DNA from 3 places in the Stutzerimonas marianensis genome. Region 2 is predicted to be linked to each of the others. Evidence: predicted binding sites of a transcription regulator. Region 2 holds the regulator's gene; each other region holds the start of a gene.

Region 1 (10,324 bases), on a different contig from region 2:
GCGTTGAAGTCCCTGCACTTGCGTGCGGATTCGTTCAACCGCCTCATTTACGTCTATTCGCTGCCCAGGCTTGCCTGATTCATCTTCGCCCCCCAACGACGAAAGCCCAGCCTCCATTCGGAAGCTGGGCATCGCGTTGCTAGGCGAGGATGACGCAAGCGGGACACCCACTGATCTTGCGACGTCCATGATTCACCTCTCAATGAATCGATGGGGCGGGAAAACCGCCCCATCCGTTATGCCGCGCTTACTGCAGCAGACTGAGAACAGCCTGCGGCAGCTGCTTGGCCTGAGCCAGGATCGCAGTACCAGCCTGCTGGAGGATCTGGTTCTTGCTCAGATTCGCAGTTTCGGCCGCGAAGTCGGTGTCCTGGATACGGCCGCGAGCGGCGGACACGTTTTCAGAGATGCTTTGCAAGTTTGCGATGGTGTTGTCGAAGCGATTCTGTACAGCACCCAGATCGGAACGTTGCGAGTCGATGAACGCGATGGCTGCGTCGATTACATCAACTGCGTTCTGAGCGCCGTAGGCAGTGCTTACGTCGACATCGCTGATCTTGGCCAACTTCCCTGCGGGTTCACCGGTGATTTTTGCAACATCGGCCGCGGTGGCAGTCGAGAGCGAGTATGCAGCCGAGGAGCTAAGTTTCAACGCGCCGTTCGCTACAGCAGTACCAGCACCGATGTTCGCTGCAGTGGAAAGATCCCCAGCATTATCGCTGTCGCTATCCTCTGCGGAACGCGCTTGCACCGTAAGGTCGGCACCAGCAATGGCGGTTGTCCCGTCAGCCTGCAAACCAGAGGCGGTAAACTTGATTGCAGCACCATCTGCCGAACTGATTTCGAGAGTGCCGTCACCGTTTACTTTGGCAGAGATACCGGCACCGCTAGAGTTAACAGCGCTTACAACCTGATCAAAAGTGGTGAGGCCCTTCAGATCAATAGTGGAGTCTGCGGTTCCAGTATTGGTCTTGGATACTTCAATTTTCAGATCGAACGTTGCTACGCTGGCAGCTTTAGTCAGGACCGCATCAGTACGCGCAGAGGCTTTTACCGGCGAACCGACCTGGTTGATTTTTTTGGCAATCTCACCAGCCGTATCGGTTGCAGTGAACGCTTGAACGTCATACTCCTTACCGTTGGCGGAGATGGTCAACGTACCGGATGCATCACCTGCTGCAGCAGTAGCCACACCAAGAGCCGAGCCGGCCTTATCCGAAGTGTAAGCACCGATCTTGGCTGCGCTTGCATTGCCTATCGAAACGTCGATGGTTTCGTTCGAGTTTGCGCCAACCTGGAAGGAGGTTGAACCGAACGAGCCGTCCAGCAGCTTACGACCACCGAATGTCGTAGTTTCGGAGATTCGAGTTAATTCGTTCTGGAGAGCGCCCACTTCTTTCTGCAGCGCAGACCGATCATTGGAATCGTTGCTGCCGTTAGCTGCTTGCAGGGCAAGATCGCGCATACGCTGCAGGATATTGGTGGACTGTTGCAGCGCGCCTTCTGCGGTCTGCGCCAAGGAGATACCGTCATTGGCGTTACGGACCGCTACGTTCAGGCCGTTGACCTGGCTGGTCAGACGGTTGGAGATCTGCAGACCTGCGGCGTCATCCTTGGCGCTGTTGATACGGCTGCCGGTCGAAAGACGCTGCATGGAAGTGGCCAGCGAATTGGACGAGGAATTCAGGTTGCGCTGCGTGTTCAGCGAAGCGACGTTGGTGTTGACTGTAAGAGCCATGATGTGCCTCCAAGGGCGCTAGTTACTTTGGTTGCCTGAGCTTGCGACTCCGGGCCGGCTGTTTGCCCAGGCACCCATTGAGTTCGCATTCGATTAGCTTATCGGCGTCGTTTCGGTGAGCTTTAGGAGGCATTTGAATTTTTTTGCAAGCCCCTGGAACAACCTGTACGACACCGGCGGATTCGCAACCAAGCGAGCCCGCCTGCACAGGGTTTCGGACGGGTGGTGGAAAACTTTAGCCGGAAATGGTGTAAGGGGCGCCGCGCAGACCCGTTGGAGCCATACGCAGGGCCTCGGGTGGCTGGATTGGGGTTCGCGAGGATGAGCAGCGAGCGTGGCTGGCCGCCAGCAGCATTGGAGCGAGCGCCAGCAAGCTGGCTCATATGGGTGGGTTCGGTGTGTATGCCAATGGGGCCGGGGTCGTGGACGCCCGGCCGTTCGGCGCTTCAAGCACCCAGGCTTGATAGACGCTTGAGGAAGTCATCCTCGTCCGCCACGGCGAGCCCCAGCTCGTTGGCTTTCGCCAGCTTTGAGCCCGCGCCCGGGCCGGCGACGACGACGGTGGTCTTGGCCGATACCGAGCCGGACACTTTCGCGCCGAGCGCCTCCAGCTTTGCCTTGGCCTCGTCGCGGCTCATGCTTTCCAGGGTGCCGGTGAGCACCCAGGTCTGGCCAGCCAAAGGCAAACCCTGCGCCGACTTCCTTTCGCTTTGCCAGTGCATACCGAATTCACGAAGCTGCGCTTCTATGGCGCGCGCTCGGTCGGCGTTGGCTGGGTCATCAAAATAGTCGCGTAGCGCGCGAGCGGCCTTTTCATTCAGGCGTTCGACCTGGCGCAGGTCGAGCCAGTCGGCCTCGATCACGCCATCGAGCGTGCCGAACCGTTCGGCCAGACGCTTGGCCCCGGTCGTGGCGATAAAAGGAATATTCAGGTTATCGAGCAGGCCGGCCAGCGTCGCACAGGCGGCAAACTCGGCGTGCACCTCGCCCTCCTCCTGCAGCTCAACGCCGCGCTCGCGCAATTGGCGGATGACCTGCTGGTTGTGCTCGTCTTCAAAGAAGCTGTGAATTTCGTGCGCGACTTCCAGGCCGATGTCCGGCAGGTAGATCAACACGTCCGGCAGCGCCCGGCTGATTCGGTCAAGCGATCCAAGTGAGCGCGCCAGAAGCTTGGCCGTCCCCTCGCCAACGTCGGGAATGCCGAGGGCGAAAACGAATCGGGCAAGACTTGGCGTGCGGCTGGCATCGATGGACTTGATCAGGTTACGGCTGGACACCTCGGCGAACCCCTCGAGCCCGAGCACCTGCTCATAGGTGAGCGAATAGAGATCGGCGGGTGAGGACACCAGGCCGGTATCGACCAGCTGTTCGACGATCTTGTCGCCCAGCCCGTCAATGTCCATCGCCCGGCGCGACACGAAATGGATAATGGCCTGCTTCAGTTGTGCCTGACAGGCCAGACGCCCAACGCAGCGATAGATCGAGCCCTCGCTGACCGACTCCCGTCCCTTGCTGCGTTTGATCAACTGGGTACGTTCGACCGCTGAGCCACAGACCGGACATTCGGTGGGCACCGAGACGGCGCGTGCATTCGCGGGACGGCGATCGGTAATGACCCCGAGAATCTGCGGAATCACGTCGCCTGCGCGTCGCACGATCACGCTGTCGCCTATCATCACGCCCAGGCGGGCCACCTCGTCCATGTTGTGCAGTGTGGCGTTGGACACGGTGACGCCGGCAACCTGGACCGGCTTGAGCCTCGCCACCGGGGTGATCGCTCCAGTGCGCCCAACCTGGAACTCCACATCCAGCAGTTCAGTCACCTCCTCGCGCGCCGGGAACTTGTGTGCGATGGCCCAGCGCGGCTCACGGGCACGGAAGCCGAGCTCGCGCTGCTGGGTAGTCGAGTTGACCTTGAACACCACGCCGTCGATTTCATACGGCAAAGCGTCGCGCTTCTCGCCGATGGCCTGGTAATAGGCACGGCATTCCGCCACGCCCCTGGCCAGTTTCAGTTCACGACTGATGGGCAGCCCCCAGCCCTTGAGCGCCTCGAGGATGCCGATATGCGTCCCCGGCAGGTCGCCGTCGCTGCGCCCTACGCCGTAGGCGCAAAGCTCGAGCGGGCGACTCGCCGTGATCTTCGAATCCAACTGGCGCAGACTGCCGGCGGCCGCGTTGCGCGGGTTGGCGAAGGTCTTCCCGCCGCTTTCGAGCTGGCGGGCATTGAGCGCCTCGAAACCCGCCTTGGGCATGTAGATCTCGCCGCGCACCTCGAGGACCCGAGGCCAGCCGCTGCCGTGCAGCTTCAATGGAATGTTGCGCACAGTGCGCACATTCGCGCTGATGTCCTCGCCCGTGGTGCCATCTCCTCGCGTGGCACCACGCACGAGGTGGCCGTTCTCGTACAGAAGGCTGACCGCCAGCCCGTCGAGCTTGGGCTCGCAGCTGTACTCCACCAGCGCACCATCGCCGAAGAGATCGCCAGCCGGCAGGTCCAGGCCTTCGCGGACCCGACGGTCGAAATCCAGCAGATCCTGTTCTTCGAACGCGTTGCCCAGGCTCAACATCGGAATCTCGTGGCGGACCTGACCGAAGGCGGCCAGGGCTTCACCGCCGACACGCTGGGTCGGCGACTCGGGCGTTACCAATTCCGGGTGTTCGGCTTCGAGAGCCTTGAGTTCGTTGAACAAGCGGTCGTACTCGGCATCCGGAACGCTGGGTTCGTCGAGTACGTAGTAGCGATAGTTGTGGGCGTCGATTTCGCTGCGCAATTCGGCGATGCGCTCAGCGGCAGTTTGGGCGGAAACCATATGTCGGAGCCGTAGCTGGGGCTGTGCTGATCTCGACCGCATCAGCGCGCCTTGGTTGATAAGAAGGCGTCGGATTCTAGCCGAATGAGCAGGTGACGACAGCCTTGCGAAGCCTGAGCGGACCGCCTACCAACACAGTGGCCGCAACATGCCGCCGAAAAAAGACACCGGGCGCGATGGCCCGGTGCGGAGTGCTCCTCAACGCTTGAGCGTCATCTGCCGGCGTTCGTACTCGACGATACGCTGGCGGTAGTGCTCGATGGTCTGGGCCGTCAGAACACTGCGCTGATCGTCCTTCAATTCGCCGTTGAGCTCGGAAGAAAGCTTGCGCGCCGCCGCGACCATGACGTCGAATGCCTGCTTCGGATGGCGCGGGCCCGGCAAGCCAAGGAAAAAACTGACCGCAGGCGTCGTGAAGTGGTCGATGTCGTCCAGGTCGAAGGTCCCGGGCTTGACCGCGTTGGCCATGGAGAACAGCACCTCGCCATTCCCGGCCATGCTTTCGTGGCGGTGGAAGATATCCATTTCGCCGAATCGTAGCCCGCTCTCCAGGATGTTCTGCAGCAATGCCGGCCCGCGGAAGCCAGCTGGATCGCGTGAGATCACGTTGATCACCAGAACTTCTTCGACCGGCGATTGGTCGGCAGGCGCTTGTGGTTCCGATTCATCCTGTTCGTCCATTACCGGATCCAGCAGCGTCGGCACAGGCTCGTCGGAAAAATGCAGATCGCCTTGCCGAGGCTCGGCAGCACGACGCTTGGAAGACTCTCGCCCGGGTGCGGGTTCCCGCGCGGTCATCGATGGCAGGTCGGTCTCGTCGAGAGAAGGCTCGTTATTGCGACTGACGACCCGAGGCGGACCGAGCAGCTCGTTACTGGTGTCATCGTCCGGAAAGCTGCTGGCGATGTTGCGATCCAGTTTGAATTTCAACTTGCCCTTGCTGCCGCGCATCCGCCGCCAACCGTCGAACAGAATGCCGGCGATAACGATGATGCCGATGAGGATCAGCCACTCGCGCAGACCGATATCCATTAATGCTCAAACCCCTGAAATCGATGATAAAGACGCAGTTTTCGAACCGCTGAAAAGGCTCTACTGCGCATCGTAAAAAATTGTGCCCTAAGCTAGCACGACGAACGGTCGATGTGCACCGCCCGCCCCCGCTCTTTTATGGGGCAACCGGCGCCCGCGTGGCGCCGCGATAACGACCTGTTCACGCCTCTGCGAGGGCGACGGCCTCCTCCACGTCTACCGCGACGAGGCGCGAGCATCCCGGCTCATGCATGGTGACCCCCATGAGCTGGTCCGCCATTTCCATCGCGATTTTGTTATGCGTGATATAGATGAACTGCACCTTTTCCGACATTTCCTTGACCAGCCGCGCGTAACGCCCAACGTTGGCGTCGTCCAAAGGAGCATCCACCTCGTCGAGCATGCAGAACGGCGCCGGGTTGAGCTGGAAGATCGCAAACACCAGCGCCAGGGCAGTCAGGGCCTTCTCGCCACCGGAAAGAAGATGAATGGTGCTGTTCTTCTTACCGGGCGGCCGAGCCATGATCGCCACCCCGGTATCGAGTAAATCTTCCCCGGTAAGTTCCAGATAAGCGTTGCCGCCGCCGAAAACCTTTGGAAACAAAGCCTGTAGGCCAGCATTGATCTGGTCGAAGGTTTCCTTGAAACGATTGCGGGTTTCCTTGTCGATCTTGCGGATCACGTTCTCGAGCGTGTCGAGCGCTTCGACCAGATCCTCGTTCTGGGCATCGAGGTAGCGTTTGCGCTCCGACTGCTGCTGATATTCGTCAATGGCGGCCAGGTTGATCGGCCCGAGGCGCTGGATGCGTGCAGCGAGTCGCTCCAGTTCGGCTTCCCACTCCGTCTCGCTCGCGTGTTCCGGCAGGGTTGCCAGCACACCATGCAGGTCGAAGCCGTCCTGCTGCAACTGTTCCTGAAGCGCCTTGCGCCGCACCGTCAGCGCCTGCCACTCCATGCGTTGCTGCTCGAGCTGACCGCGAAGCAGTTGTGCCTGTTGCTCAGCCTGGCTGCGGCGCCGCTCGGCGTCGCGCAAGTCCCGGTCCGCGTCTTCCAGGGCCAGCCTCGCCTGTTTGAGCTCTTCCTCCACCGCTAATCGTCGGTCCAGAAGCTCCTCAAGCTTCATGCGCAGCTCCTCGAGGGGGGCGTCGCCCTCCTCCAGGTTGAGGCTCAGCTGTTCCCGGCGCTCGACGGCACGCTCGAATTGCTGCTGCAGGCGCTCGAGCGCCTGCCGCGTGGAGTCGTGCTGGGCCTTGATAGAGCCCACCCTGACGGCCAACTGATGGGCGCGATCCTTCTGCTGCCGAGCTTCCTGGCGGACGCGATCGAGTGATTCACGGATTTCGTCGCGGTTGGCCAATAGCCGCTCACGCTGCTCGGTGTCCTGCGCCATCGCGTCGAGCGCATCCTGCAAACGCAGGCGTGACTCGCCCAACTGCTCGGTTTCCACCTCACGCTGCTCAGCCAGTTCACCAAGCTCGGCTTCCAACCGCTGCCGCCGGAGGCTGAGCTGCTCGAGACGCACCGTGCTTGCCGACAGCTGCGCCTTTATCTCCCCCAACTGCCGCGACTCATCCTGATGCTCGCGACGCTGCCGTTCGCGGACTTCCTCGTGCTCACGTTGCGCCTGACGTAAGCGATCGAGCTCCGCCTCCGCCAGATCAAGGTCTTGCTCGCGTTCCTCACGCTCCGCCAATAGCCGCTCGAGTTCCTGGCCGCGTGCGAGCAATCCGGACTCCGCCTCTCGGGCACGACGCACGCGGAGAAAATGCCGGCCGACCCAGTAGCCGTCGCGGCTGATCAGGCTCTCGCCTTCTGCCAGTGCCGGGCGCGCGGCCAGCGCCTGGGTCAGATCCTCCACCGGCCGAACGAGACCGAGCCACGGCGACAGATCGACCGCCGACTCGACCTTGTCCAGCAGACTGCCAGCCATGCGGCGTCCACCGCTTGCAGGGCTGACCAGGCGTAGTTCGCCTTGGTCGAAACCCGCCAAATCGAGATCATCGAAGGCCTCGAGCTGAACCGCCTGCAGATCCGCGCCCAGAACCGTTTCAACGGCCAGCTCCCAGCCCGGCTCGACACGCAGGCTGTCGGCCAGGCGCGGATGCGTGTCCAGCGCGCACTCTCGCAACCAGTCGGATACGCCTTTGCCAGGGTCCATCGCCGCCTGCTGCAAGGCTTCCAGCGAGGCGATACGACCATTGAGGCGCTGCAGTTCGCCCTGAGCCTGCTGCTGGGATTGGCCGGCCAGTTGCAAGTGCTCACGTATTTCGTCGAGCTTGTCTTCGGTTTGCTGCTGAGCCTCGCTCAGGGTTTCGAGTCTCAACTCGCCGGTGGCCAACTGCTCACCCAGCTCGGCGATCGCAGCGTCCTCCGGGTCCGAACCCAGTGCGGCGCGTTCGTCGTCAAGCCGGCGCTGTCGCTCCGCCAACCGTTCGAGGCTTTGCTCGAGCTGCTGGATTCGGGCCTGCTGGATTTCCGCTGCCTGCCGCGGCTCCGCGCTCTGCTGGTTGAACCGTTCCCATTGTTCCTGCCAGCGCTGCATGCCCGTCTCGGCATCTTCCAGCTGAATGGCGGTCTCTTCCGCAGCGGCGCTGGCCAGTTCCTGTTCGGGCTCCAGCATCGCCAGCTCTTCGGCGAGCGTTGCGAGCAAGGTGCGGTCATGGCCGAGATGGGATTCGGTTTCCAGGCGCGCCTGCTCCGCTTCGCGCAGGTCGTCCTGCAGTTGGCGAAGGCGCTGCTGACCGTGCTGGATGCTTTGCTCGATCCTCGCGACGTCGCCGCCTACGGAGTAGAAGCGCCCCTGCACGAGGTTGAAACGCTCGGACAACTCATGATGTCCGTCGCGCAGCCGTTCGATGCTGGCGTCGGCGTTCCGTTGCTCGGCGACCAGGGCCTCGAAGCCCACCTCCTGATCACCGATCACCTGCTCGCGCTGGCCGACCTGAGCGTTCAATGCCTGCCAGCGCAACGCAGATAGCTGTGCCTTGAGTTGTCGCTCTTCGGACTTGTACTCCTGATATTTTTCGGCGGACTGCGCCTGTCGATGCAAGCGCTCCAACTGGCGCTCGAGCTCTTCGCGCAGGTCGGTCAGGCGCTCGAGGTTCTCGTGGGTGCGGCGGATGCGGTTCTCGGTTTCGCGGCGACGTTCCTTGTACTTGGATATCCCGGCCGCCTCTTCGATGAAATTGCGCAGATCCTCCGGGCGCGCCTCGATGAGCCGGGAGATCATGCCCTGTTCGATGATCGAGTAGCTGCGCGGGCCCAGCCCGGTGCCGAGGAAAATGTCCGTGATGTCGCGCCGGCGGCATTTCACGCCATTGAGGAAATAGGTGTTCTGCGCATCACGGGTCACGCGGCGCCTGATCGAAATCTCGGCAAAGGCCGCATATTCCCCGGTTAAGGTGCCGTCGGAATTATCGAAGATGAGTTCGATGCTCGCCTGAGTGACCGGCTTGCGCGTATTCGAGCCGTTGAAGATGACGTCGGTCATCGACTCGCCACGCAGGTTCTTTGCGGAGCTCTCGCCCATGACCCAACGCACGGCGTCGATGATGTTGGACTTCCCACAGCCGTTGGGACCGACGACCGCCGCCATGTTGCTCGGAAAGCTGACCGTGGTCGGATCGACGAAGGATTTGAAACCGGCGAGTTTGATGCTTTTCAGACGCATGGGGGCCTTCCTGGCTATCGGCTCGCGGGCTGGAATCGGATGGACGCCTGTGGCTGCATGGAATCGGAGCGCGTCGTGGCAATTGAGCGAAAGCCGCGAAGTCTAGCATGTGCCTGTGTATCGCCAGCAGCGCTGGCGCACAGGTTGTCAAGGACCGAAAGACGGATTGCAGCGAGCAGCACCGGTCAGCGAGCGGATCGCCCCCGCGGTAGCGCTCCCTCAGCCGCCAGTGACGCTCATGAAGCGGACGACCTGCACCTGCTCGTCGGTGCGGAACTCGTGTTTTTCAGGCTTGAGCTGCAAGGCGTCGACCAGTGCCTGACGAAGGCGGTCGCTGTCCCCCGGGTAGCGGCGCATCAGGCTCTTGAGGTCCAGCGCGCCGTCATGCCCCAGGCACAGCACCAGCTTGCCTTCAGCGGTGACCCGCACCCGGTTGCAACTGCCGCAGAAGTTATTGCTGTGTGGAGAAATGAAGCCGACCTGGGTCTCGCTGCCCGCGACCTGCCAGTAACGCGACGGCCCGCCTGTGGTGTGACTGCTGCGCACCAGCGTGTAGCCGGCCTCGATGCGCTCGCGCACCTCGTCGCTCGAGCAGAAGGTGATTTCGCGCTCATGGCTCGAGACCTGCCCTAGCGGCATTTCCTCGATAAAGCTGATGTCCAGGCCGTGCTCGACGGCGAAGCGGACCAGGTCCAGCACCTCGTCATCGTTGCGCCCCTTCTGGATCACGCTGTTGAGCTTGATGCGCCGGAAGCCGGCACGCCGCGCCGTCTCGATACCCTCGAGCACTTGCGCGAGCTTGTCGCGGCGGGTCAGTTCGGCGAACCGTTCCGCCCGCAGCGAATCCAGGCTGACGTTCAACCGGGTGACACCCGCCGCCTTCAGATCGGCCGCGAGGATGGACAGCTGCGATCCGTTGGTAGTGATCGACAGATCCTCGAGCTCCGCGCGCGCGCCCAGCTGAGCCAGCAAACCGGTCAGGCCCTTGCGCACCAATGGTTCGCCCCCCGTCACCCGGATTCGCTTGACGCCCAGGCTGATAAAGGCGTCGGCGACAGCATAGAGTTCTTC
Region 2 (10,324 bases):
CGCGATCCTGATGATCATCAACTTCGTCGTGGTCACCAAAGGTGCCGGGCGCATCTCCGAGGTAAGCGCGCGCTTTACCCTCGACGCCATGCCGGGCAAGCAGATGGCGATCGATGCGGACCTCAACGCCGGCCTGATCGATCAGGTCGAAGCCAAGCAGCGCCGGGTCGAGGTGGCCTCGGAAGCCGATTTCTACGGCTCGATGGATGGTGCCAGCAAGTTCGTGCGCGGCGATGCCATCGCCGGTCTGCTGATTCTGTTCATCAACCTGATCGGTGGCGTGGGCATCGGCATGGCGCAACATGGCATGAGCTTCAGTGAAGCCGGTCAGGTCTATGCGCTGCTGACCATCGGTGACGGCCTCGTTGCGCAGATCCCTTCGTTGCTGCTCTCGACCGCCGCGGCGATCATGGTGACCCGCGTGACCAGCTCCGAAGACATGGGCCAGCAGGTCAACCGCCAGATGTTCGCCTCGCCGAAGGCTCTTGCGGTGTCGGCAGGCATCATGATCGCCATGGGCCTGGTCCCCGGCATGCCGCACATGTCCTTTCTCGGACTTGGCGCCGTGGCAGCCGGTGGGGCCTACTGGATCTGGCACCGTCAGAAGCAGGCCAAGGCGAAAACCGAGCAGGAGGTTCAGAAACAGCAGGAAACGCTGCCCGCCCAGCGCGCCGCGGAGACCAAGGAACTCGGCTGGGACGACGTGACGCCCGTCGACATGGTTGGCCTGGAAGTGGGGTATCGCCTGATTCCGCTGGTCGATCGCAACCAGGGCGGCCAGTTGCTGGCCCGTATCAAGGGGGTTCGCAAGAAGCTGTCGCAGGACCTCGGCTTCCTGATGCCGTCGGTGCACATCCGCGACAACCTCGATCTGCTGCCCAACGCTTATCGCTTGACGCTGATGGGAGTGAGCCTGGCTGAAGCCGAGGTCTATCCCGACCGCGAGCTGGCGATCAACCCCGGGCAGGTGTTCGGCCCGCTCAACGGCATCGCCGCCAAGGACCCGGCGTTCGGGCTGGAGGCGGTCTGGATCGAGGCCAGTCAGCGCGACCAGGCGCAGTCGCTCGGCTACACCGTGGTGGATGCGAGCACCGTGGTCGCTACGCACCTCAACCAGGTCCTGCACAAGCATGCGCACGAGCTGCTCGGGCATGAGGAAGTCCAGCAGCTGATGCAGCTGCTGGCCAAGAGTTCGCCGAAGCTCGCGGAGGAACTGGTGCCGGGGATGATCTCGCTGTCGACACTGCTCAAGGTGCTGCAGGCGCTGCTGCAGGAGCAGGTACCGGTCCGCGACATCCGCACCATCGCCGAAGCCATCGCGAACGTGGCCACCAAGAGTCAAGATCCCGCCGCGATGGTGGCGGCCGTGCGGGTCGCGCTGTCCCGCGCAATCGTGCAAAACGTTGTGGGGCTTGAGCCGCAGCTGCCTGTGATCACGCTTGAACCCAGGTTGGAACAGATATTGCTCAATAGCCTGCAGAAGGCCGGACAGGGTTCGGAAGATGGCATTCTTCTCGAGCCGGGAATGGCCGAAAAGTTGCAACGGTCTCTGGTAGATGCGGCACAGCGTCAAGAAATGATGGGTAAGCCGGCGATCCTGCTGGTGGCCGGCCCGGTCCGCGCGATGCTCTCGCGATTCGCCCGGCTGGCAGTCCCCAACATTCATGTCCTGGCCTATCAGGAAATACCGGATAACAAGCAGGTCACCATCGTTTCGACGGTGGGTCAGAATTAACCGAGGGTACAGGCCATGCAGGTCAAACGTTTCTTCGCAGCCGACATGCGTATCGCCATGAAGATGATTCGTGACGAGCTGGGCGCTGATGCCGTGATCACTGGCAATCGCCGTGTGGCCGGTGGCGTCGAGCTGACGGCCGTGCTCGATTATCCGATGGAGGCGGTGGCGCCCAAGCAGCCGAATCCGGCGCTCGAGGCGGAGCTGCGCAAGACTCAGACCCGTATCGCCAACGCGCATGCCGAACTGAGCGCGCCGCACACGGAGCCGGCACGCGACCGTCAGTTGCTTGACGAGAAACCTGCCGCGAGCGCCAAGCCTGCCGTTGCGCCTGCTGCCGCGATGGCAGCATCGGCACTCGACTCGCGTGCCGTCGAGGCCATGCAGTCCGAATTGCAGGGGCTGCGGGAGCTGATCGAAGTGCAGCTCGGGTCGTTGGCCTGGGGGCACGAGCAGAATCGTCGCCCGCAGCAGGCCGGCTTGTGGCGTCGCCTGCAGCGCCTCGGCCTGCCGGCGGACCTGTCGCGCGGGCTGCTGGAGAAGGTGGCCGCGATCAGCGATCAGCGTCAGGCCTGGCGCATGCTGTTGGCGCACCTGGCCCAGTCGATCAAGGTGACCAAGCACGAGCCGCTGGAAGAGGGCGGTGTGATTGCCCTGGTCGGCCCGGCCGGCGCCGGCAAGACCACGACCCTGGCCAAGCTCGCCGCACGCCATGTCCTCAAGCACGGCGCGCAGAGCATCGCCCTGGCGAGCATGGACAACTACCGTATCGGCGCTCAGGAACAGCTCAAGACTCTGGGCCGTATCCTCAACGTGCCGGTGATCCAGATCGACCCGAGCCAGCCGCTGAGCAAGAGCCTGGAGCCGGTCGCGCGCAAGCGGCTGATCCTGCTCGACACCGCCGGTCTGCCGGCGGGCGATCCGATGATGCGCCTGCAGCTTCAGGCATTGGCCGATCGGGGCGTGCGTTCGAAGAACTATCTGGTGCTCGCGGCGACCAGCCAGAGCCAGGTGCTGAAGGCGGCCTGGCATCACTACCGGCCTTGCGGGCTGGCGGGCTGCATCCTGACTAAACTTGACGAGGCGGGTACTCTGGGCGACGTGCTCGGGCTGACCATCAGCCAGCATCTACCGATTGCCTACCTCGCCGACGGTCCGCGCATTCCAGAGGATCTCCAGCTGCCACGGACGCATCAACTGGTCAGCCGGGCGGTGAGTCTGCAATCCGAAGAGTCGCCCAGCGAGGAAACGATGGCTGACATGTTCTCCGGCCTGTACAACGGATCTTCGCGGAGGGCGGGATGAACAGGGCGCTGCGTGAGAGCGAAACACTAGACGCGTTCGGGCTGAACGCATCGATGGCCTGCGGGCCCCAGCAAGATATAGGCGTTTGATGATGGGTATTCATCCCGTACAGGTTATTGCAGTGACCGGCGGCAAAGGTGGCGTCGGCAAGACCAACGTATCGGTCAATCTTTCCTTGGCGCTGGCCGACCTCGGTCGGCGTGTCGTGCTGCTCGACGCCGACCTTGGCCTGGCCAACGTCGACGTGCTGCTCGGCTTGACGGCCAAGCGCACCCTGGCGGACGTGATCGCCGGTGACTGTGATCTGCGCGATGTCATGATCCAGGGGCCGGGCGGCGTGCGCATCGTGCCCGCCGCGTCCGGCACGCAAAGCATGGTGCAGCTGTCGCCGATGCAGCATTCCGGTCTGATTCAGGCCTTCAGCGAAATCGGCAACGACATCGACGTGCTGATCATCGATACGGCCGCCGGCATCGGCGACGGTGTCGTGAGCTTCGTGCGGGCGGCGCAGGAGGTCCTGCTGGTCGTCACCGACGAGCCGACGTCGATCACTGACGCCTACGCGCTGATCAAACTGCTCAACCGCGACTACGGCATCAGCCGGTTCCGGGTGCTGGCGAACATGGCGCACGCCCCGCAGGAAGGACGCAATCTATTCGCTAAGCTGACCAAGGTGACTGAACGTTTTCTTGACGTCGCCCTGCAGTACGTCGGCGCGGTTCCCTACGACGAGGCGGTTCGCAAGGCCGTTCAGAAACAGCGCGCGGTCTACGAGGCCTACCCGCGAGCCAAATGCTCGCTGGCGTTCAAGGCCATCGCGCAGAAGATCGACACCTGGCCGCTGCCGGCGAACCCGCGTGGCCACCTTGAGTTCTTTGTGGAGCGCCTGGTCAGGCCCACCGCAAACGCACACGACTGACAGCGGCTGGAATCGGTTATGTACAACACCAAAGTGGCTAAAGACTCCCAGTACCAGCTCATCGAGCAGTACGCCCCGCTGGTCAAGCGCATCGCTTATCACCTGCTGGCGCGGCTGCCGGCCAGCGTGCAGGTCGACGATCTGATGCAGGCCGGCATGATCGGCCTGCTCGAGGCGTCGAAGAAGTACGACTCCGGCAAGGGGGCGAGTTTCGAGACCTACGCGGGCATTCGCATTCGTGGCGCCATGCTCGACGAGGTCCGCAAGGGCGACTGGGCGCCGCGTTCGGTGCACCGCAATTCGAGGATGGTGAGCGAAGCGATACGCGCAATCGAGGCCAGAACCGGACGCGACGCTAAAGATCATGAGGTTGCGGCCGAACTTAAATTGAGTCTCGATGAGTACTACGGCATTCTGGGCGACACCCTGGGCAGCCGCCTGTTCAGCTTCGATGATCTGCTGACCGAAGGCGAGCACGGGGAGTTCGGTGAAGATGCCGCCAGTGCACATCCGGAACCGTCTCGTGATCTCGAGGACGAGCGTTTCCAGCAGGCCCTGGCCGATGCGATCGCCAATCTGCCCGAACGTGAAAAGCTGGTGCTGTCGCTGTATTACGACGAAGAGTTGAATTTGAAGGAAATCGGCCAGGTTCTGGGCGTCAGCGAGTCACGGGTCAGTCAGCTGCACAGCCAGTGTGCGGCGCGCCTGCGGGCCCGTCTCGGCGAATGGCGCGCTCGATAGGTCGGTTCTCAAGAAAACGCGAATAGAAACTGCTCTGGGCGAGCTTCATGAACGAAGCCCGCAACAGACCCTGAGCAGGTTCTGGGATTTCGGGATTTACGGAGGTGTACTTGGACAAGAACATGAAAATCCTCATCGTCGACGACTTTTCGACGATGAGACGGATCATCAAGAACCTCTTGCGCGATCTGGGCTTCACCAACACCGCCGAGGCGGATGATGGCACCACTGCACTGCCTATGCTCAAGAGCGGCAGTTTCGATTTCCTCGTCACTGACTGGAACATGCCCGGCATGAGCGGCATCGACCTGCTGCGCGCGGTGCGTGCGGACGACCGCCTCAAGCACCTGCCGGTGCTGATGGTGACGGCCGAGGCCAAGCGTGACCAGATCATCGAGGCCGCGCAGGCCGGTGTTAACGGGTACGTGGTCAAGCCGTTCACGGCTCAGGTACTCAAAGAGAAAATCGAGAAGATCTTCGAGCGCGTCAACGGCTGAAGTAACGCCGCGAGGGCACTATGACGCAAGCAGACCAAAGCCTGGCGGAGTTCGAAGCGACGCTCAAGGCTCACGCACCCCAATTGATCGAAAGCCTCCAGCAGGGCCGATTCGAAGAAGCGGCCCAGATGTTCAACGAGCTCAACCAGGCTCGGAACCAGGGGCTGTATCAGGAAGTCGGCAAGCTCACCCGGGAACTGCACAACGCCATCGTCAAACTGGAGATGGACACCTGTGCGACGGGGGGCGACCCGTCCCCGATCACCGATGCAACCGACCGGCTGTCTTATGTCGTGGAAATGACGGAGAAGGCGGCCAACCGGACCATGGACCTCGTCGAGGAATCCGCGCCGTTGGTCAACTACGTCAGCTACGAGGCACAGAGCCTGACCGCCGATTGGCAGCGCTTCATGCGCCGCGACATGAATGCCGAGCAGTTTCGTGACCTGGTCAAGCGGCTCGATCAGTTCCTGCAGCGGACCATGAACGACGGGACCCAGCTGTCGGAGAACCTCAGCGAGATCATGCTTGCTCAGGATTTCCAGGACCTGACCGGTCAGGTGATCAAGCGAGTCACGCGACTGATCACCGAACTCGAAAGCAACCTGCTCAATCTCGTGCTGATGGCCGGCCAGGTCGATCGCGTCGCGGGTATCCAGCACGACCGCGAAGAGCTGCGCGCAGAGCAGGAACGAAAAAAACTAGAAAAAGGCCCTTCCCACGGTGAAGGTCCGCAGATGCATGCCGATATACGTGAGGATGTCGTATCCGGGCAGGACGATGTCGACGATCTGCTTTCGAGCCTGGGCTTTTAGGGGATGTGAAATATGAGCTTCGACGCCGATGAAGAAATCCTCCAGGATTTCCTGGTAGAGGCCGGCGAGATTCTCGAACTATTGTCAGAGCAACTGGTGGAGCTGGAGAGCAGCCCCGATGACGCAGCCTTGCTCAATGCGATTTTTCGCGGGTTCCATACGGTAAAGGGTGGTGCGGGTTTCCTCCAGTTGCATGAACTGGTCGAGTGCTGCCACATCGCCGAAAACGTCTTCGACATCCTGCGCAAGGGTGAGCGTCGCGTCGACTCGGAATTGATGGACGTCGTGCTGCAGGCACTGGACTCCGTCAACGAAATGTTCAGTCAGGTGCGTGAACGTACCGCGATTACGCCTGCCACGCCGGAGCTGCTGGCGGCACTGTCGCGCCTGGCCGAGCCGGCTTCTGCTGCGCCGGCCGCTGCCGAACCGGTTGCCGTGGCGGCCGAGCCCGCCCCCGAGCCTGTGAACGCGGACAGCGAGTTCGAGCAGTTCCTCGGCGCACTCGACGAGGCAGCGGAGGCCCCGGCCGCGGCTAGCGGTGATGAGATCACCGACGAAGAATTCGAATCGCTTTTGGATCAGTTGCACGGCAAAGGCCAGTTTGCGACCGCGACCGGCACCGAACCGTCCGCCGAGGCAGTGTCTACGTCCGCCCAGCCGGCCAGCGATGAAATCACCGACGAGGAGTTCGAAGCGCTGCTGGACCAGTTGCATGGCAAGGGTCAGTTCGCCGAGGCGCCCCAGGCGTCGGCTACCCCGGTCGAACCCGAAGCTGCAGCGCCGGCCGGGGACAACATCTCCGACGACGAATTCGAGGCATTGCTCGACCAGCTCCACGGCAAGGGCAAGTTCGAACCTGAAGTAGTCGCCACCGCTCCGACCGCGAAGGCCGCGGTCAAGCCAGCGGCCGCCGCGTCGGACAAACCGGTTGAAAAGGCCGCTCCAGCCAAGCCGGCCGCGTCTGCCGCGCCCAGCAAACCTGCGGCAGCGCCGGCGCCGGAGAAGCCGGTCAGCGAGGCGGAAACCACCGTGCGCGTGGACACGGCGCGGCTCGACGAAATCATGAACATGGTGGGCGAGCTGGTACTGGTCCGTAACCGCCTGGTCCGCCTGGGTTCCAACAGCGGCGATGAAGCCATGTCCAAGGCCGTGTCCAATCTGGATGTGGTCACGGCCGACCTGCAGAGCGCGGTGATGAAGACGCGCATGCAACCGATCAAGAAGGTGTTCGGCCGTTTCCCGCGCCTGGTTCGCGATCTGGCGCGCAGCCTGAAGAAAGAAATCAACCTGGAGCTCGTCGGCGAAGAGACCGACCTGGACAAGAACCTCGTCGAGGCACTGGCCGATCCGCTGGTGCACTTGGTGCGCAACGCCGTCGACCACGGCGTCGAGACGCCCGAAGAGCGGGAAGCCGCCGGCAAGCCGCGCACCGGACGTGTGGTGCTGTCCGCCGAGCAGGAGGGCGACCACATCCTTCTGCAGATTACCGACGACGGCAAGGGCATGGATGCCAACATCCTGCGTGCCAAGGCGGTGGAGAAGGGCATGCTGGACAAGGATGCCGCCGATCGCCTGAGCGATCTGGAGTGCTACAACCTGATCTTCGCTCCGGGATTCTCGACCAAGTCGGAGATCTCCGACGTGTCGGGGCGCGGTGTTGGGATGGACGTGGTCAAGACCAAGATCTCCCAGCTCAACGGCACGGTCAACGTGTTCTCCACCAAGGGGCTGGGCTCGCGCGTCGTGATCAAGGTCCCGCTGACTCTGGCGATCATGCCGACCCTGATGGTGATGCTGGGCAACCAGGCGTTCGCCTTCCCGCTGGTCAGCGTCAACGAAATCTTCCACCTCGACCTGTCGCGCACCAATGTGGTCGACGGGCAGGAAGTCGTCATCGTGCGTGACAAGGCCCTGCCGCTGTTCTACCTCAAGCGCTGGCTGGTTCAGGGCGCCGAGCACGAGGAGCAGCGCGAGGGGCACGTGGTGATCCTCAGCGTCGGCAACCAGAGCATCGGCTTCGTCGTCGACCAGTTGGTCGGCCAGGAGGAAGTCGTGATCAAACCGCTGGGCAAGATGCTGCAGGGCACGCCTGGCATGTCCGGCGCGACCATCACGGGCGACGGCCGGATCGCGCTGATCCTCGACGTTCCCAGCATGCTCAAGCGCTACGCGCGCCGGGTCTGATCATCTGGGCGGCGGCTCCTGCGGGGCCGCTGTCGCTAGGAGTGTTTTATGGCAGTCAAGGTTCTGGTCGTCGACGACTCCGGCTTCTTCCGGCGCCGGGTCTCGGAAATTCTCTCGGCAGACCCGAACATCCAGGTGGTTGGTACCGCGACCAACGGCCGCGAGGCGATCGACCAGGCGCAGGCGCTCAAGCCTGACGTCATCACCATGGACTATGAGATGCCGATGATGGACGGCATCACAGCGGTACGGCAGATCATGCAGCGCTGCCCAACGCCGGTCCTGATGTTCTCCTCGCTTACGCACGAAGGCGCACGGGTGACCCTCGATGCGCTTGATGCCGGCGCGGTGGATTTCCTGCCTAAGAACTTCGAGGACATCTCTCGCCACCCGGCCAAGGTCAAGCAGTTGCTGTGCGAGAAGATCCACACCATCGCGCGCAGCAACCGCCGCTACAGCAGCCATCTCGGCACGTCTAGCACGTCGCCCTCGCTGTCCAGCCGCACCGCGCCGGTTTCGACGCGCCACACCACGGCGTCCCCAGCGGCAACCGGACATGCGCAGCCGGCACCGGCTTCCAGTTCGCCGGCACCGCGCCGCAAGGCCTATCGGCTCGTGGCCATTGGCACTTCCACAGGCGGACCTGTGGCGCTGCAACGCGTTCTGACCCAACTCCCGGCCAGCTTTCCGGCGCCCATCGTGCTCATTCAGCACATGCCGGCGGCTTTCACCAAGGCCTTCGCCGAGCGCCTGGACAAACTCTGCAAGATCCAGGTGAAGGAAGCCGAGGATGGCGACCTGTTGCGGCCGGGGCTCGCGTTGCTGGCGCCGGGTGGCAAGCAGATGATGGTCGACGGCCGCGGCGCGGTTCGTATCCTGCCGGGGGATGAGCGGCTCAACTATCGCCCCTGTGTCGACGTGACCTTCGGCTCTGCGGCCAAGGCGTATCAGGACAAGGTTCTGGCCGTGGTCCTGACCGGCATGGGCGCCGACGGGCGCGAGGGCGCGCGCATGCTCAAGCAGAGTGGCAGTCAGGTCTGGACCCAGGATGAGGCGAGCTGCGTGATCTATGGCATGCCCATGGCCGTCGCCAAGGCGAACCTCAGCGATGCGGTCTATGGCCTCGACGAGATCGGCCGGCACCTGAGCGAGGCCTGTATCTGATGGATGTACTCAGCCTCATCGGGCTGGTTCTGGCATTCGTCGCCATCGTCGGGGGTAACTTTCTCGAGGGCGGCCATGCTTCCGCCCTGCTCAACGGGCCTGCTGCATTGATCGTGCTGGGCGGGACGCTCGGCGCCGTGCTGCTGCAGACACCGATGTCCGTTTTCATGCGGGCGATGTCGATCGTTCGCTGGATTTTCTTTCCGCCCCGCATCGACATGCTCGGTGGCATTGCGCTCGTCACTGGCTGGAGCGGTATCGCACGCAAGGAAGGCCTGCTGGGTCTGGAGCCCGTAGCGGAAATCGAACCCGATCCCTACGCACGCAAAGGGCTGCAACTGCTGGTCGATGGGGCCGAGCCGGAAGTGATTCGCAGCATCCTCGAAGTCGATCTCTATACACAGGAAACCCGCGATCTGCGCGCGGCGAAGGTGTTCGAGAGCATGGGCGGCTACTCACCGACCGTCGGCATCATCGGTGCGGTGATGGGCCTGATCCATGTGATGGGTAATCTCGCCGACCCCAGCCAGCTTGGCAGCGGGATCGCCGTGGCCTTCGTCGCGACCATCTACGGTGTGGCCTTCGCCAACCTGCTGGTGCTGCCGATCGGTAACAAGCTCAAGAGCGTCGTGCAGAAGCAGACGGCGTACCGCGAAATGCTGCTAGAAGGCGTGCTGTCGATCGCCGAAGGCGAAAACCCACGCTCGATCGAGATGAAGCTGCAAGGCTTCATGGATTGACCGAGTCGACGCCATCCGCGGGGACCCCAGTATGCAGCGCATCCAGACCCTTGATCAGATCGCGACGCCACGCTCGCGAAAGCTCGGCGCATGCCGCTGCGGGAGCCACTGAACATGGCACGCCGCAGAACGCATGAGGAACCCGAAAACCACGAGCGCTGGCTGGTCTCCTATGCTGACTTCATCACCTTGCTGTTCGCGTTTTTCGTGGTGATGTACTCGAT
Region 3 (10,324 bases), on a different contig from region 2:
GGTGGGTCGGTACTCGCCGATCAGCGCGCCATAGCCGACGGCGAGGGCGGCGGTGGCGAGCACATCGAGCACGGCCTCCTCGACCTGGCGGCCAAGCACGCGACAGCTCATCAGCCAGCTGTCGATCAGCAGTTCGTCTTCAGCAAGCGACTCGTCCGGGCGAGCAAGGACCACGCTGATCAGGCCGTTGTCGCCGAACTTGTCCGCCAGCCGGATCGCCAGCGCCACGGACCGCGGGTCGCTGGCGATCCGCTCTACCTCCGCCTCGCTGTAGCGGCGCGTGGTGAGGTTGAACTGATTGGTCTTGTTGATCAGCTGGGTGCTGCGCGCGAGCTCGGCGGCGCCGATGGGCGTGGCCGTCAGCACCATCTCCAGGCCACGCAGGTAGCCTTCCATGTCGGTGGCCTGGTTCATCGCGGCCTTGCGCTCGGCATTGAGCGCATAGTTGCGGCCACGGGTGGCGTCGTCTGAAGTAAAGGAGGCCGCCTCGAAGTAGCCGGCCGCGGCGACACGGGCCGGGTAATCGGCGACGTCGTCCGGCAGTTCCGGCACGGCCACCTCGGGCAGTTCCCGGCGCACGATGTCGCGCTCGGCCGGGTTGTCGTCGACGAAGACCAGGCTATCGAGGCCGATGTCGAGCATCGAGGCGATGCGCCGCAGGTTGCCGGCCTTGTCGTCCCAGTTGGCGACGAAGGCGGCGATGTCGCTGCGCTTGAGCGCCATTTCGGGATGATCGAACGCGGCTTCGGCGACGCTCAGGTCATTCTTGCTGCACACCGCGAGGATGATGCCGCGCCGCGCCAGGAGCGCCGCGTAGCGCTGGAAGGCGAGAAAGGCTTCGCCGCTGGGCGAGCCCTGGCCGAGGTGGATACCCTCGACGCCATCGTCACCGACCACGCCGCCCCAGAGCGTGTTGTCCAGATCCAGCACCAGGCATTTGCGGGACAACCCGATGCTGGCTGCCGCGATGCGTGCCAGCTGGTCGCCATACAGCGGTGCCAGGTGCGGGCTGACCAGTTGCTTGGCCTGATGCCAGCGCAGCGGCTCGGCCAGGCCGTCGCCGTAACTGCCGCGGGCCGCTTCCCAGGCGAGATCCATGAGCAGCACGCCGTCTTCACGAGCGGCCTGGCGGATGGCCGCGTTGAGTCGCTCGATCAGCGCATAGGGCGAGGCGGGCACCAGCGCCTCGAAGGACCCGAACAGCGGTGGGTCAGCCGGCACGATCGTTTGCTGCACCACCTGCGCGGCGTGCCGCTCGCGGGCACGGCGCCAGAGCAGACGCAGCTCCTCGACACGCTCGGCGACGGCGGCATCCACCTCCTCTTGCGAGGCTTCCAGCGGCAGTTGCAGCGGCGCGTCGCGGGCATCCAGCGCCAGCAGGGTCAATTGCGGCGCGAAGGCGCTGAGCTCGGCATCGTCCATCAGCAGTGCCTGGCGGTACAGGCCATAAGGGGCGACATGCGCCGACACCGCCAAGCCGCGTTGCAAACCGGCGACCCGGATCGCCGGGACCAGATGATCGACCGTATGCGAGGCGAGCAGGGCGATGCGTAGCGGGCGCAGCCCTGGCGCACTGCATTCCCCGGCGGCGACGGCGCGCAGACCTTCGCTGGCCAGACGGTCCAGGCGCGTGGTCTGGGTGAAGTCGCGGCGGAAACCGGCGAGCCGAGCCGCCTCGGCCAGGCGGACCATGGCGTCGGGTTCGCGTTTGGCCTCGCCGATGGCGGCGCCGAGATCGGGGTGTTGCGCCAACCAGAGAAGCTGATCCATGAGCAACGGACTCCTTGTCTAGAACTGAAAGTAGAGGAACTCGGTAGGGGCGACGGAGAAGGCCACCGCGAGGGCGAAGAAGCCCATCACGCCAATGGCCAGGCCGATCACCGGGCTGGGGCTCCAGACGGCGACGGGAAACCAGCGCAGCAGCCAGTGCTCGCGCGGTGGCGCATCCAGCGCGGTGCGCACGCGCGCCATCCACTGCTGCACGTTGGGCATCAACCAGACGAAGGCGAGCAGGATCGCCAGGGTCAGGTAGTCGGACTTATCGAATCGGGTCGTCAACTCGCTGAGGCCGACCATGCCGGACAGCATCGCCAGCGCAGCGCCAACGTTGTCGGCCCGGAAGAACACCATCGCCACCACGACACTGAGGAAGGTCAGCAGCACCGCGCCGCCGTGATGCAACGGCTTGTCGCTGTCGAGCGGCAGGCCCTGGCGGGCCTTGAAGGCACGAAAACCATGGGCGACGACCAGGTAGAAGCCATGCAGCAGCCCGAACGCCACGAATTGCCAGCCGGCCCCGTGCCAGACACCCGAAACGAACATCGTCAGCACCGTGGGGTAGGCGACCAGCACGACAAAGGTGCCGAGGCTCATCTTGCCGCGACGTGGCAGCGGCTTGCCTGCGGCCATCCGCGAACGGGTGATGCGCATGACGATGGGGTTGTAGAGATAGGCGGTGAGAAACCGCGTCAGCGTCATGTGCCAGCGTGACCAGTAGTCGATCACGTTGTGCGCCTTGAACGGGCTGTTGAAGTTCACCGGCAGGCGCAGGCCGAACATCAGACCCAGCCCGATGGCCATGTCGCTGTAGCCGGAAAAATCGAAGTAGATCTGCAGCGTGTAACTGAGCGCGCCGAACCAGGCATCGTAAAGGGCGGGCACCGTGCCGTCGGCGGCAACAGCGAAGATCGGCGAGGCATTGGCGCCCAGCGGGTCGGCGATGATCACCTTCTTGAACAGCCCGAGCAGAAACACCGTGAGCCCCAGCGACAGGTTGTCCAGGCGCGGTCGGAAGGTCGATTCGTCCTTGAACTGCTTGAGCATCTCGCCGTGATGGGTGATCGGCCCCGCGATCAGTTGCGGGAAGAAGCTGATGAACAGGCAGTAATTGACGAAATCGTGTTCGCTGACCTCGCCATCATGAGCGTCGACCAGGTAGGCGATCTGCTGGAAGGTGAAGAACGAGATCGCCAGCGGCAGGATGATATCGCCGACGGACCAGCCCAGCCCGAATGCGTCATCGAGCGTGCCGAACAGGAACCCCGTGTACTTGTAGTAACCCAGCAGCGCCACGTTCGCCGCCACGCCCAGCACCAGCACGGCGCGCGAGGGGCGTCGCATCAGCAGGCCACCGAGCAGGTAGTTGAAGACCATGCTGCCGACGAGCAAGGGCACGTAGGCAGGGTTCCACCAGCCGTAGAACACCAGCGAGGCGAGCGTCAGCCAGACGGCCGCGTAGCGCTGTCGGCCACTGCCGGCGAGCAGGATGAAGCCCAGCAGAACAACCGGAAGAAAACCGGCGATGAATACCATGGAGTTGAAGAGCATCGTCCCTATCCTTGCCCAGGTGTATCCCAGTGCCGTCCTTTCAGGCCGGGACGGCGGCTGCATCCATGAGCCCGCTTCGACGATTGCGGTCGACGCGTGACGGCTCACCCCCAACGAACGATTTCGCAGCCAGGCTTCGTTCCTTAGTCGCTACTTCGGAGCCAAGTCCCAGTCCCTAGATGCGACAGGGACTTGTAAGGAAAAGTTGCGCCGTTCATCTGCCGGCAAAACCTGGCGGACAGACGGGAATGTGCGGGTAAAACAGGCGAAACGGTAGTTTTCAGACCGAGTCCCGTCTTCTGCCGGCTTTACCGTGGCTGCCGTGTACGGGGCACCGAAAGGAGGTCGTCGCGGTACAGCGAGCGGTCAAAAAATGGGCCGCTCGTCACATTCCTGATGCCGACCAGCGGAGCGGGGTGAACTTTGCGGCGGGTCAGCCGATGACCCGGGAGTAATCACACTATCTATGTGGATGCTCATCCCATGCGAATCACACTGAAACTGAAAGTTCTGCTGCTGGCGTTGGTCCCGGTCACCCTGTTCGCGCTCGTGCTCAGTGGCGCGGCGGCAAAGATTCTCCACTCGCTGGCCGAGGAAGAGATCGAAACCACCCGTGAGCGGATGATCGACGACGCCCGCGCGCGGCTCGAAGACTACATGCGCATCGGGGTCAGCAGCGTTGCGCACCTCTACGAGCCGGCCGCGCAGGGCGATATGGCCAGCCGTGACCAGGCCATCGCCATTCTGAAGAAGATCAAGTTTGGCAAGGACGGCTACTTCTTCGGTCACGATTCGAACGTGGTCCGCCTGTTCCGCGGTGAGAGTCCGGTGGACGTGGGCGTCAACCTGAGCGACCGTCGCGATTCCAACGGCGTGTATATCAACCGCGAGTTGGTTGCCGTGGCGAAGAACAACACCTACTACGTGAACTATTCCTCGCCGTTGCCGAGCAACGAAAAGGTGCAGGTTCCGAAACTCGCCTACAGCTACTACCTGCCGAAGTGGGATCTGGCGCTGGGCACGGCCGTCAACCTGGACAACATCGAAGCGGCCCTGGACGAGGTGCGCAAGGACATCGACAGTCGCGTCAATTCCATCCTCAGCAGCATCCTGGCGATCGCCGGCATCATGTTGGTCGCGCTGGGCATCGCCGGCGTAGTCATCAGCAACTCCATCGTCAAGCCGATCCAGGTGATCCGTGCTCAGCTTGATGACATCGCCGCCGGCGACGGCGACTTGACCCATCGCCTGCCGGAGAACCGCAACGATGAGCTCGGTCAGCTGGCGAGCTCGTTCAACCGTTTCGTCGGCAAGATCCACACCATGGTCAGCCAGGTCGCGGAGATGACCGGCCAGCTCACCGGCATGGTAGCCGAGGTAGCGGCGCAGGCGCAGCGCTCCGAAAAGGCCATGGAAACCCAACGGCAGGAAACCGATCAGGTCGCCACGGCGATCAACGAAATGTCGGCTGCGGCCCAAGAGGTTGCACACAGTGCTCAGGGTGCCGCCGAAGCCGCGCAGCAGACCGACAAGGAAGGCCAGCAAGCCAAGGCCGTGGTCGATTCGAGCATTCGCCAGATACATGCGCTGGTCGAGGAAATCCGCAGCAGCGGCACCTCGCTCGACGAGCTGCAGCAGGATGTGCACGCCATCGTCGGCGTGCTCGATGTGATTCGCTCGATTGCCGAACAGACCAACCTGCTTGCGCTCAACGCCGCGATCGAGGCAGCGCGTGCCGGCGAGGCGGGCCGCGGTTTCGCCGTGGTCGCCGACGAGGTTCGCGCGCTGGCCAGTCGTACCCAGCAGAGCACCCAGGAAATCCAGGGCATGATTGACCGCCTGCAAACCGGCACCAAGCAGGCCGTCGCCGCGATGGGGCGTTCGAGCGAAGCGGGCGACGCCAGCAGCGCGCAGGCCAACCAGGCCGGTGCCTCGCTGGATGCGATCGCGCAGCTGATCGCCACCATCAACGGCATGAACGCGCAGATCGCCAGCGCGGCCGAAGAGCAGACCGCGGTGGCGGAAGAGATCAACCGCAGCGTTCATCAGATCGCCACGGCGGTCGAGAACGTCGCCGAGGAAACCCAGCAGGGCGCGCGCACCGCGCAAAATCTGGCCAGCGTCGGTGAGCGTCTCGGCGGCCTGGTGCGTCAGTTCCGCATCTGAGATCACGCCACGCGTTTCTCATCGCCAATAAAAAGCCGGCACCTTGTGTGCCGGCTTTTTTATGCCCGACTGCTTGTCCCTGGTTTGCTTTGGTCTCGAGCGAGGGAAGGGCGTGGTGCCCGTTCAACTGTCGGAATAGTGTCGCCTGTTTATTGACCTTACATGGCAAGAGCTGTACAAAGCGCGTCGCGGCATTAATGCTTGTACAACTTTTCTGGAAGGTACCTATGAGCGGGCTACGTAGTCTCTTGCTTGACCTGAGTGTCAGGCGCAAGTTGTTGGCAGGCTTTGGCGTGGTGTTGACGATTACGCTGATCATTGCGTGGATCAGCTACGAATCGTTGAACTCGGTCTTCGACCGATTCGGCAAGATCAATCAGGTCGCCGATATCAAAGCCCTGGTCGCGGACGCGCGGCAGGGAGAAAAGAACTACCTGCTTCGCCGTGACCCGAGGTTTCTGGACGAGGCACGCACCGCGATCGATATGACGCAGCAAATCGCGCTGACCGCTCGCGAGGCGTTTTCCAGCGCTCAGAGCATCGAGCTGATGGACCGCATTCAGCGTGACGGTGAGGCGTATCAGGCCAGGCTCGCGGAGTTTGCCGAGGCGATGCGCAAGACGCAGCTCGCCGAAGACAACATGGAAGCGGTCGCTCGGGACGCACATGCGGGCTTCAACACAGCCGAGGCGGAACTGCGCAGGCGTGTGGAGGAGCAAATTCTGGCCACGGGCGACGCCGAAAGCATTCAGACACTCGACCTGTCCACGCAAGCATCTCAGCTCGCCAAGCAGCTCTCCGATACTCGGCGACTCGAAAAGAATTTCGTCATCGGCGGTCAGGCGCGAGACGCAGAGGCGCTTGTCGCCCAGCTCGATACCTCTGCGCGGGCTGGCGCGGCGCTGGCTGCCGAGCTTCCGGTTGGGCGTAGCAAGGAGGCGCTCGAGGAGGCGCTTGCCCGTCTGGGTGAATACCGATCGGAATTTGTCGATTACCGTAACGCGCAAGCGGAGCGAATCGCCAGTGAGCAGGAGCTTACCGAGTACGCGCGGCAGATGGTTGAGGTCGCTCAGACCGCCTATGCGAGCCAGGTCGAGGAGCTTCGTGAAGAGCAGGGCCAGGTGCGCATGGTGCTTGTCGGCGCGACCGTGGTGGCGCTGGTGCTGAGCGTGCTTTGTGCCGTGCTCATTACCCAGATGATCGTCGGCCCGTTGCAGCAGGTGGTGTCGGTCGCACGCCGCATCGCCGAGGGCGATCTTTCGGCCGATCTCAAGGATGATCGGCGAGACGAGCTCGGGCAGTTGATGCAGGCGATGCAGCAGATGACGGAAAGCCTCCGCCTGCTGATTTCGCGCCTGTCAGACGGTATTGCACAGTTGGCGTCGGCGGCCGAGGAGATGTCCGCTGTAACCGAACAGACCAGTGTTGGCGTCGGGCAGCAAAAACTCGAAACCGATCAGGTCGCCACGGCGATGAACGAGATGACCGCCACCGTCCAGGACGTGGCCCGAAATGCCGAATCGGCGGCCCATTCCGCTTCGTCTGCCGACATCCAGGCGCAACAGGGCCATTCGGTCGTCAAGCAGACCATCGATCGAATCGAAGCCTTGGCTCGTTCCATCGAGGAGTCGTCGGAGGCGATCGAGCGGCTCAAGCACGACAGCGCCGGCATCGGCAATGTGCTCGATGTGATCAAGACGGTCGCCGAGCAAACGAACCTGCTCGCGCTCAATGCCGCAATCGAAGCCGCTCGTGCCGGAGAGGCCGGGCGAGGCTTCGCGGTTGTGGCTGACGAAGTGCGGGGTTTGGCGCGTCGCACCCAGCAATCCACTACCGAAATCGAACAGCTGATCGTCGCGCTTCAATCCGGTGCCGAGGGCGCCGTGGAAGTCATGGGCAAAAGCTGCGCGCTCGCGGACCAGACTGTCGAGGCCGCGCAGCTGGCCGGTGAGGCGCTGAATGCGATCAACAGTGCCGTATCGAGCATCCAGCAGATGAACCAGCAGATCGCGACTGCATCCGAGCAGCAAAGCGCGGTTGCCGAGGAGATCAACCGGAGCGTCTCGAACATCCGCGACGTGGCTGATCAGTCGGCGGCGGCCACGGCGCAGACATCCGCAGCGAGCGCCGACCTGGCTCGGCTGGGAAGTGAGTTGCAGGCGCAGGTCAGCCGGTTCCGTCTGGCCTGAGCCTGGCGGCGCACAGCGCGCTGCGATCCACGATTCGAAAAAAAGGCCGGCATCCATGGATGCCGGCCTTTTTTGTTCATGTGACGCCGACGGTTTGCAGCGACTTTCGCGCCTTAGCCGAAGAAGTAGAGGCAGCCCGAAATGACCAGACCCGAATAGACCAGCATCAGCAGGCAGTAGCCCATGATGTCGCGCGCGCCAAGGCCAACGATGCCGAGAATGGGCAGCGCCCAGAACGGCTGGATCATGTTGGTCCAGGCATCGCCCCAGGCAATCGCCATGGCGGTCACGGCGGGAGTCACGCCGAGGGCTTCGCCGGCTGGCAGCATGATCGGCCCTTGCACCGCCCATTGGCCGCCGCCGGAGGGTACGAAGACGTTCACCAGTCCGGCGCTGAGGAAGGCGAGGACGGGGAAGGTGTCCGCCGACGACCAGGCGATGAAGGTATCGGTGACCTGCTTGCCCAGCGAGAGCCCGTCGGCATTGGCGCCGACCATCATTCCCATGATCCCGGCGTAGAACGGGAACTGGATGACGATGCCGCTGATGCCGCCGATGCCATCCTGTACCGCGCGCATGTAGCGCTCGGGCGAGCCATGCAGCGCGAGGCCGATGAACAGGAACAGGCCGATCACGATGTTCAGCGTCAGCGCAAAGCCGTTCTCGGCGAAGTAGTAGCCGAAGTACACCACGCCGAGTGCGACGATCAGCCCGTTGAGGATCCGGCTGTCGTCCAGGCGCTGGGCCATGGTTGTGCGCGGCAGGGCGTCGTGTTCCGGATCGCGCAGCAGGGCCGGATCGGCAACTTTCGGGTTCTTCGGGTGCATGGCCCAGTTGAGGATCGGCAAGCCGATGACCAGCAGCGCGATGATGGTCAGGTTCATGCTGGTGAAAAGCGTATCGCCGACGCCGATCGCGGCGGTAACGACGCCGCCCGTCATGCGCTCGAGGTCGGCACCGCCAGTGGCAAGTGACAGGGGGATCGAACCGGACAACCCGCCATGCCAGATCAGGAAGCCCGAGTAGGCCGCTGCCACCAGCAGTGGATAGTCGACGCCCTTCACTTCACGGGCCAGGGCGCGGGCGAACACCGCGCCGATCACCAGGCCGAAGCCCCAGTTGATCCAGGAGCCGGCCAAGGCGACCAGGGTAACCATCACCACCGCGCGCCCCGGCGTGCGGGCAGTGCGTGCAAGCCCGGCGAGCAAGCGGTGGATGGCTGGCGCACTCGCCAGGGCATGGCCGGTGACGAGGATCAGGGCCATCTGCATGGCGAAGGTCAAGAGGTTCCAGAACCCGGACCCCCAGTGCCTGGCCATGGCCGGCAGGCCCTGGCCGGTAACGGTCATGCTGGCGACCAGCACGATAAGGCTGAGGAGGATGGCGAAGACGAACGGCGAGGGGAGGTAGCGTTGTACGAGCTTCACACTCGCCGAGGTGATGGCGTTGAGCATGGATTGGTCCTTGTTTTTATTGCTATGTGTGGTGGTTGTCGCGGTTGAACGCTGGCGCTGGCTCTGCCTGGGACATGCGCTGCGGGGCAGCGCCGTCGTGGCCCGATCCCGGCTGATAGAGCTGCTGTAGAGGGGCGGGCTCTGCCTGCGATCCGTGTTTCAGCCCCCGTCGTGGTCCGGGTCGCAGGCTGCTCCTGGAAAAGCCGGTCAGGTGCGCTCGATGGCCAGCGCCACGCCCTGGCCGCCGCCGATGCACAGCGTGGCCAGGCCCTTTTTCGCGTCGCGGCGGATCATCTCGTGCAGCAGGGTGACCAGCACGCGGCAGCCCGAGGCGCCGATGGGGTGGCCGAGCGCGATGGCGCCGCCGTTGACGTTGACCTTGTCGGCGGCCCAGCCGAGTTCCTGGCCGACCGACAGTGCCTGGGCGGCGAAGGCTTCGTTGGCTTCGATCAGGTCCAGCTCATCGAGCGTCCAGCCGGCTTTCTCCAGGCAGCGGCGCGTCGCTGAAACCGGTGCGATGCCCATGATCGCCGGATCCACGCCGGCATTGGCATAGGCTTTGATCGTCGCGAGTACGGGAAGGCCGAGCGCCTTGGCCTTGTCGGCGCTCATCAGCAACACGGCCGCCGCGCCGTCGTTGAGGCTTGAGGCATTGCCCGCGGTGACGGTGCCGTCTTTCTTGAATGCCGGTTTGAGCTTGGCCAGCGCCTCGGCGGTGGTGCCGGCACGTGGCTGTTCATCGGTGTCGAAGCGCAGTGGGTCACCCTTGCGCTGGGGAATCTCGATCGGGGTGATCTCGTCCTTGAACCGCCCGGCCTCGATCGCCGCCACGGCTTTCTGTTGCGAGCCCGCGGCAAACGTGTCCTGCGCCTCACGGCTGATTCCGTACTTGTCGACCAGATTCTCGGCGGTGATACCCATGTGGAAATCGTTGAAGGCGTCCCAGAGGCCGTCGCTGATCATCGAATCGACCAGCTCGGCGTGCCCCATGCGCAGGCCGGTGCGCGCCTTGGGCAGCACATAGGGCGCGAGGCTCATGTTCTCCTGCCCGCCGGCGATGATTGCGTCGGCATCGCCGCAGCGGATCGCCTGGGTTGCCAGGTGCAGCGCCTTGAGGCCCGAACCGCAGACTTTATTCAGCGTGAAGGAGGGCACCGCATCGGGCAGGCCGGCTTTGATCGAGGCCTG

Evidence for each region. Region 2 encodes FliA, which starts transcription of late flagellar genes. Its sites were predicted from a motif close to CTAAAGTTTNNNNNNNNNNNGCCGNTAA; they were not measured.
Region 1: MST27_RS08160 (flagellin) is a predicted target of FliA. The motif match lies at 1,950-1,977, and genes of this name have one in related genera.
Region 3: MST27_RS06515 (methyl-accepting chemotaxis protein) is a predicted target of FliA. The motif match lies at 3,744-3,771, and genes of this name have one in related genera.

What each region holds. Positions count from the first base shown of each region.
Region 1 is NZ_JALGRD010000004.1:78,739-89,062, reverse strand. It holds gene MST27_RS08165 (flagellar protein FlaG) at 1-132, opposite strand, end outside; gene MST27_RS08160 (flagellin) at 248-1,738, opposite strand; gene ligA (NAD-dependent DNA ligase LigA) at 2,185-4,551, opposite strand; gene zipA (cell division protein ZipA) at 4,750-5,583, opposite strand; gene smc (chromosome segregation protein SMC) at 5,765-9,253, opposite strand; gene moaA (GTP 3',8-cyclase MoaA) at 9,473-10,324, opposite strand, start outside.
Region 2 is NZ_JALGRD010000002.1:175,971-186,294, reverse strand. It holds gene flhA (flagellar biosynthesis protein FlhA) at 1-1,735, shown strand, start outside; gene flhF (flagellar biosynthesis GTPase FlhF) at 1,751-3,040, shown strand; gene fleN (flagellar synthesis regulator FleN) at 3,132-3,959, shown strand; gene fliA (RNA polymerase sigma factor FliA) at 3,978-4,700, shown strand; gene MST27_RS03870 (chemotaxis response regulator CheY) at 4,823-5,197, shown strand; gene MST27_RS03865 (protein phosphatase CheZ) at 5,218-6,012, shown strand; gene MST27_RS03860 (chemotaxis protein CheA) at 6,025-8,196, shown strand; gene MST27_RS03855 (protein-glutamate methylesterase/protein-glutamine glutaminase) at 8,245-9,360, shown strand; gene MST27_RS03850 (flagellar motor protein) at 9,360-10,100, shown strand; gene motD (flagellar motor protein MotD) at 10,215-10,324, shown strand, end outside.
Region 3 is NZ_JALGRD010000003.1:143,302-153,625, forward strand. It holds gene MST27_RS06505 (HAD-IIIC family phosphatase) at 1-1,770, opposite strand, end outside; gene MST27_RS06510 (MBOAT family O-acyltransferase) at 1,789-3,327, opposite strand; gene MST27_RS06515 (methyl-accepting chemotaxis protein) at 3,811-5,493, shown strand; gene MST27_RS22740 (HAMP domain-containing methyl-accepting chemotaxis protein) at 5,721-7,682, shown strand; gene MST27_RS06525 (short-chain fatty acid transporter) at 7,796-9,136, opposite strand; gene MST27_RS06530 (acetyl-CoA C-acetyltransferase) at 9,344-10,324, opposite strand, start outside.